DNA from 3 places in the Colwellia sp. M166 genome. Region 3 is predicted to be linked to each of the others. Evidence: predicted binding sites of a transcription regulator. Region 3 holds the regulator's gene; each other region holds the start of a gene.
What was found. The regulator FNR, encoded in region 3, switches genes on or off when oxygen is low (the NO sensors DNR and NnrR bind a similar motif). The targets are predictions, from matches to a motif close to TTGATCTAGATCAA.
Positions count from the first base shown of each region.

Region 1: the regulator FNR is predicted to act here: its motif matches at 1,006-1,019, upstream of yegQ (tRNA 5-hydroxyuridine modification protein YegQ).
Region 2: the regulator FNR is predicted to act here: its motif matches at 1,299-1,312, upstream of clpB (ATP-dependent chaperone ClpB).

Region 1 covers NZ_CP040755.1:3,673,600-3,675,880, forward strand. The annotation lists gene yegQ (tRNA 5-hydroxyuridine modification protein YegQ) at 1-927, opposite strand, end outside; gene FGD67_RS16625 (HDOD domain-containing protein) at 1,175-2,017, shown strand; gene rdgC (recombination-associated protein RdgC) at 2,090-2,281, opposite strand, start outside.
Region 2 covers NZ_CP040755.1:980,258-982,538, forward strand. The annotation lists gene clpB (ATP-dependent chaperone ClpB) at 1-1,201, opposite strand, end outside; gene pgeF (peptidoglycan editing factor PgeF) at 1,338-2,171, opposite strand; gene rluD (23S rRNA pseudouridine(1911/1915/1917) synthase RluD) at 2,161-2,281, opposite strand, start outside.
Region 3 covers NZ_CP040755.1:4,275,084-4,277,364, forward strand. The annotation lists gene uspE (universal stress protein UspE) at 1-618, opposite strand, end outside; gene fnr (fumarate/nitrate reduction transcriptional regulator Fnr) at 792-1,511, opposite strand; gene FGD67_RS19325 (sulfite exporter TauE/SafE family protein) at 1,565-2,227, opposite strand; gene ccoS (cbb3-type cytochrome oxidase assembly protein CcoS) at 2,232-2,281, opposite strand, start outside.

The DNA of each region.
Region 1 (2,281 bases), 600 kb from region 3:
GTTATCTACCGCATCTAACATCGCTTGGTGATAAATTTGTGCAGTACGAGCACAATAGTAAAATGATTTAGTACGGCCTTCAATTTTTAACGAATGCACACCCATTTTTACTAAGCGCTCTACATGCTCGACAGCACGTAAGTCTTTTGAATTCATGATGTATGTGCCGTGTTCATCTTCAAAAGCCGGCATATATTCACCTGGGCGGCCTTGCTCTTGTAATAACACCACGTCTTCAAATGGTTTTTGTTCCGGCAGATATATCTCGGCAGGCTGCTTGGCAATAATGTCACCGGTTTCGGTTTCTTTTGCTGGATGACTGTCATACTTCCAGCGGCAAGAGTTAGTACAAGTACCTTGATTCGGATCCCGCTTAGTCATGTAACCTGATAATAAGCAACGACCAGAATAGGCCATACACAGTGCGCCATGGACAAAAACTTCTAGCTCTACCTCTGGACAGCGAAAGCGTATTTCTTCAATTTCATCAAGTGAGAGTTCGCGGGAAAGAATCACACGTTCAATGCCTTGTTGATACCAAAATTTTACTGTTGACCAGTTTACCGCATTAGCTTGCACTGATAGATGAATAGGCATATCAGGAAAGTTTTCTCGTACCATCATAATCAAGCCTGGATCAGACATAATTAACGCATCAGGTCCCATGGCAATTACAGGTTTTATATCACGAAGAAAAGTGGTTAATTTGCTGTTGTGTGGGGCAATGTTATTGACCAAATAGAATTTTTTACCTAAAGCATGTGCTTCATCAATACCAATTTTGATGTTTTCTAAGCTAAATTCGTTGTTGCGAACTCTTAGTGAGTACCTAGGCTGGCCTGCGTATACCGCATCGGCACCATAGGCAAAAGCGTAGCGCATATTTTTCAGGCTTCCCGCGGGAGAGAGTAATTCAGGCTTTAGCATATCAACAGTCAGGGTAGTAAAATTGGCCGCGAATTATAATTTAATCTCGTTTTTAGTGTTGGTTTTTGTTGTCAAAGCTTGATCTTAATCAATGACTTTGTCGCTAGTTTTTAGTTACTGAGCTCTTTACTACTTTGGCGCCTATTGTTAAAAACGAAAAAACATTACAAATAAACTTTTAATTACTGAAATTTCAATATTTTGTGCTAGCTTTATGTATATTACAACACTATAACAAAGGACTTTTATGAGCGCAGAAAATGCACTTTACACCATACTTGTCGAAAAAATTAAACAAGATGCATTAGTACTACCAACCTTGCCTGCAATAGCGCTAAAAGTTAGGAAAGCAGCAGATGACCCCGATATCGATTTAGGAAAAATGAGCGATATTATAGCCCAAGACCCAGCATTATCGTTAGGTATACTAAAAGTAGCTAATAGTGTCGTCTTTGGTCGAGCCGTTAAGGTTGAATCGGTAACTCAAGCGGTTACGCGCATTGGTCTTAGACAGATTAAAAGCATTGCCACGGCAATGGCGGTTGAACAGATGTTTATTTCAAATAACGAAGTAGTTTCTGAATATATGCATATAACATGGCGGAAAACTGTCGATGTTGCTTCTATTGCAATAGCTCTTATGACACGGTATTTACAAAAAAATAAACATACCGCATTTACACTTGATACCCTTACATTAGCCGCGCTGATTCATAATATTGGTGCTTTACCGATTTTAACCGAGGCAGAAAACCATCCTGAGGTGTTTGCCAAGCCGATATTTTTACAACAAGCGATCATAAATCTTGCTAATAAAATTGGCGGTGAAGTGACTAAAGCTTGGGACTTTCCTGCAGAGTTTACCGAATTAGTTACTTCTTGGAGTGACTTAACTTTACTGCCTAAAGAAGCGCATTATCTTGACTTTATTCGCGCGGGAGCAATTTATCATGAAATATTTAAAAGTGCTTCTACACGCGATATTTTACTAAAAAGCTATGTCACCAAAGGTATTTTACCCGATGTGGACTTTTTGCAAACTGCCGAGTTCAATGAGCTTGTAGCGCAAGTGAAAACCATGTTTGATTAAACAGCAGTTAACGTAGCTTCATGTAAAAAGGCGCTGAACAGCGCCTGTTTCAATTAAAAGTTGAGTTATAAATTATGCTTCCAAATAATCACTCGCTTTGAGTGAAAACTCAGCTAGTAAGTGGTCGATAAAACGATTTAATTCACCGGCCATTAAGGCAAAGTCAGCATCAAGTTTGGCTACTACATCGTCACTGTCAATATCATCATTTTGCTCTTGGATAACGTCATAAAACTTAAGGCGTTTAACGGCAAGATCGTCGCA
Region 2 (2,281 bases), 1.6 Mb from region 3:
TACTAGAGGCAGCTTCATCAATAAGATCAATAGCTTTATCTGGTAATTGACGATCACTAACATAACGATGCGACAAAGTTGCCGCAGCAACAATCGCAGGATCGGTAATTTCTACATTATGATGAAGCTCGTAGCGCTCTTTAAGGCCACGTAATATAGCAATAGTATCTTCAACACTAGGTTCATCTACCAATACTTTTTGAAAGCGTCGCTCTAAAGCGGCATCTTTTTCAATATATTGGCGATATTCATCTAATGTCGTTGCGCCAACACAATGTAAATCGCCTCTCGCTAAGGCTGGCTTCAACATATTACCAGCATCCATCGCACCATCACTTTTACCGGCACCGACCATGGTATGAAGCTCATCAATGAAGAGTATCACTTGACCGTCAAGTTGACTTAGCTCATTAAGTACCGCTTTAAGGCGCTCTTCAAATTCTCCACGATATTTTGCGCCCGCAACAAGCGCCCCCATATCAAGTGACAACACACGTTTATTGCGAATGCCTTCGGGTACTTCATGATCAACAATACGTTGTGCTAAACCTTCTGCAATTGCAGTTTTACCCACCCCAGGCTGTCCAATCAATACCGGGTTATTTTTAGTACGACGCTGTAATACTTGAATGGTACGCCTGATTTCATCATCACGACCAATAACAGGATCTAACTTACCTTGCTCTGCTCTTTCGGTTAAATCAACGGTATACTTTTCTAAAGCTTGACGGGCTTCTTCAGCATTTTCATTGTCGACTTTTTTTCCACCTCGAATGTGAACTATTGCATCTTGAATTCGTTGCTCATTTGCGCCTAAACCTTTTAGAATTTGGCCTAACTTACCTTTATCCTGTAACGCTGCCAAAACGAATATTTCAGAAGAAATAAATTTATCACCATGCTTTTGCGCAAACTTGTCACAAAGATTTAAAATATTGCCCATTGCAGACGATAGCTGCACTTCTCCTCCAGTGCCTGATACTTGCGCTAATTCAGCTATTGCCGTTTCTACTTGCGTTCTTAGTGTTCGGACATTAATACCGGCACTTTTTAATAATGGAATAATACTGCTCGCATTTTGATTTAACAACGCAAGCATTAAATGTACAGGTTCAATGAATTGATGATCTTTACCTAATGCGATGGATTGCGCATCAGATATTGCTATTTGAAAAGTTTGGGTAAATCGTTCTAAACGCATTAACGTTCTCCTAATGCCATATTACTGGGCTTACAGTTTAGTTATCTATGTTATAAGGACAGCCATCAACATTTTCAAGGAAATGGTGCTTTAACTTTTGATTTAGCGCAAAAAAAAGTATTAAAAACTAGGGAAGCTAAGTAGGATTTAAACATATAACGCTAGCCATACGTCCGGTTTTTTTATCTCGACGATAAGAATAATATTTTGTTTGATTACTATAGGTACATTCGCTCAACTGTATAATATTGTTAACTCCTAAGGTTAACAATTGTAACTTGGCGATAAGCTGTAAATCAGCCCAATATTTCGGTATTTTAGAATCACTAGTCACGGATTCGCAAGGAGAAAATGCAGCAGAAAAAGGTGTGTAAATTTCACAAAACGTCTGTTTTACCGCTTGGCCAACTTCAAATTTCTTAGCCCCAATACAAGGCCCCATCCAAGCAATAATATCACTTGGCGAACTATGCATTTGTGCAATAGTTTGCTCAATAATATTTGTCGATAAAGGGCGCCAACCACCGTGAATAGCAGCAACCTCACTGCCCTCTTGATTCGACAATAAAATAGGCAAACAATCAGCGGTCATTATTGCCAGAGCAATATGTTTGTTACGTGTTATAGCAGCATCAGCAATGATAGTTTTATTTTCATAATCAAGAATTTCAGCGACATGATTGCCATGAACTTGTTCAAACCATTGAATTTTTGTTTGTTTAGGCAAATATTGAAGTAGAGATATTCTATTAAAAGCAACATCTTCAGCACAATCACCGACATGATCGCCTAAGTTAAAAGCAGAAAATGCTGAGTGCTCATCTTGTGTATTCGCGGTACTTGATAGTAAATATTGTGATTTGCGAACAGATAATGGGCTAGGTGATGGTAATCTATTGGTAGTAAAGGCCAACACATTATCGGTTGGCCATTTAATAAACATTATGTTATCAGGTAATTTAGTAGTCACTATCACTTAAATTACTTTTAGTATCTGCACGTAAAATGTTAGTCAGTGCCACCATATCGTCAGGAATATCAGCATGCCAGGTCATTTGCTCACCGGTTATAGGATGATAT
Region 3 (2,281 bases):
TATGGCAATATTTACTGGAGTACCAGGGAATGAATTAACCAAATGTAAATTTGCATTCATTACTTTTGTTAGCTGCTTAGCTTCAGCGGTGATTTTGTCATTAAGTGACTTATGCTCTTTTTCATCACTACCAATGTTCAATGCGGCAACAACATTGCCGTTATCAGGCCATAAATGTTCTTTGACTAATAAAACAGGGCATGGACATTTTCGTAAAATATGCCAATCGGTAGGAGTGAAAATAACCGACTTAAGTTTGTCGTGTTGGTGTGTACCTTTAATAACTATGTCATAGCCATGTTTTAAAACTTGGTTAATGATTTGCTCAAATGGGCGGTTATGCCAAATAACTTGACAGTCAATACTGATTTCGCCGGTATTGAGTTCTGAAAGAATGGATTGTAACCATTGTGTTCTGTCATTTATTACCGATTGACGCATGGCTTCACGCTCATCGCTTGATAGCATGGTAGTCATTTCATAAGAAAAATCATATATGGTCAAAAATGCGGTAATGCTAGCGCCGGTTTTACGTGCAAGTTCGATGGCACGTTTTAACGCTTTTTGATCTTCAGTTGTTGGATCAACAACCGCGAGTATTTTTTGATACTTTTCCATAGTTAATTCCTTTATCAATTACCTACTGTACTTATAACAATAGTCTACTTTGTAACAATAATAGTTGTTTTAAATCAAATTATTATCGTGTCAAATATAAATGGTATTTCACGCTAAGCATAGCGTGAAATACCTGAATAAGGAAGTTTATGATGTTAGGTGAGAAAATTAAATTAGAGTGCTGCGCACTCGTTTAATTTATTAATATCTAGAATAATAATTAACTTACCATCGACTTGAATTAAGCCATTCTTATGGAAGCGATTAAGCAGACGGCTAATCGTTTCAACGGTTAAACCAATATAATTGCCAATATCACTGCGAGTCATTGATAAACGAAACTCAGAAGCTGATAAGCCACGAGCATGATAACGACTGCTTAATGCACTGATAAATGTTGCTAAGCGTTGCTCAGCATTCTTCCGATTCAGTAAGGTTAACATTTCTTGATCTTCACGAATTTCTGTACTCATCATACGCAAAATTTGTTTCTTTAATTTTGGCATCGTATTAGACAGAGCGTCGAGGGTGTTATAAGGAATTTCACAAACCATAGAGGTTTCTAAAGCCTTAGCAAAACTTGGATGCTCTGATTCTGCGATCGCATCAAAGCCAAGTAAGTCGCCAGCTAAATGAAAGCCAGTAATTTGCTCTTCACCTTGTTCGTTGACGGTATAGGTTTTAAATGTACCTGAACGAATAGCATAAAGGGCGTGCATAGGCTGACCATCATTGAAGATTTGCTCACCTTTATGAATAGGTCGTTTACGGTCGATGATATTGTCGAGCGTATCGAGCTCTTTATCATTAAGAGAAAATGGCAAGCATAGTTCGCTGATACTGCAATTTTGACAGTGAATATGTTGCTGACCTGTGCATGATTTTTGACTCATAATAACCTATAGCTTTTTTTGGCTTTTTAATGACTAGGATCATATTAGATGTATTATAAATATGCAATAAGTATAGTGTAAAAGCCATAAAAAATAACTGAAATGGCGGCTAACTTCCTGAATAATGCATTACTCAGCAATGACTTAATGCTGATTGTGCCTAATGATACTGAAAGTAAAGCAGGTAAAGTGCCAAGTCCAAAGAAAAACATGATCAGAGCGCCATTAATTGCATCGGCACTAGCCAAAGCCCAAGTTAGAGTTGAATACACTAGCCCGCAGGGTAGCCAGCCCCATAATGCGCCTAAAGCGAAAGCGCTGTTAATATTTTTAATCGGAATGAATTTTTTTGTTTTTGGTGAGATATGACGCCAAAGGTTTTTGCCTAAATGCTCAACATGACTTAACCACATTAACCATTGTCCTAGATATAAACCTAATAGGATAAGGAAAATACCCGCAATGGTTTTCAGTAATGAAACAGGCAAACCAATTTCTTTTGTTGCCATTGAGCTGGTGAAGGCGACTAGAGCACCAATCACACTATAAGAAGCAATACGGCCAAAATTATAGGCAAAGATAATAACGTATTTTTTCTGTTGAGAGGCATCTGATATCGCGGTGGTTAGCATAGTACTGATACCACCACACATCACCACACAATGCCCTGAGCCCAGCAAGCCAATAATAAAAGCAGAAAAAAAATCAAGGCTCATAAAACTACTTTTTAACCTGATTACTTATTACTATTTTGTCTTTCTGCACTTTAT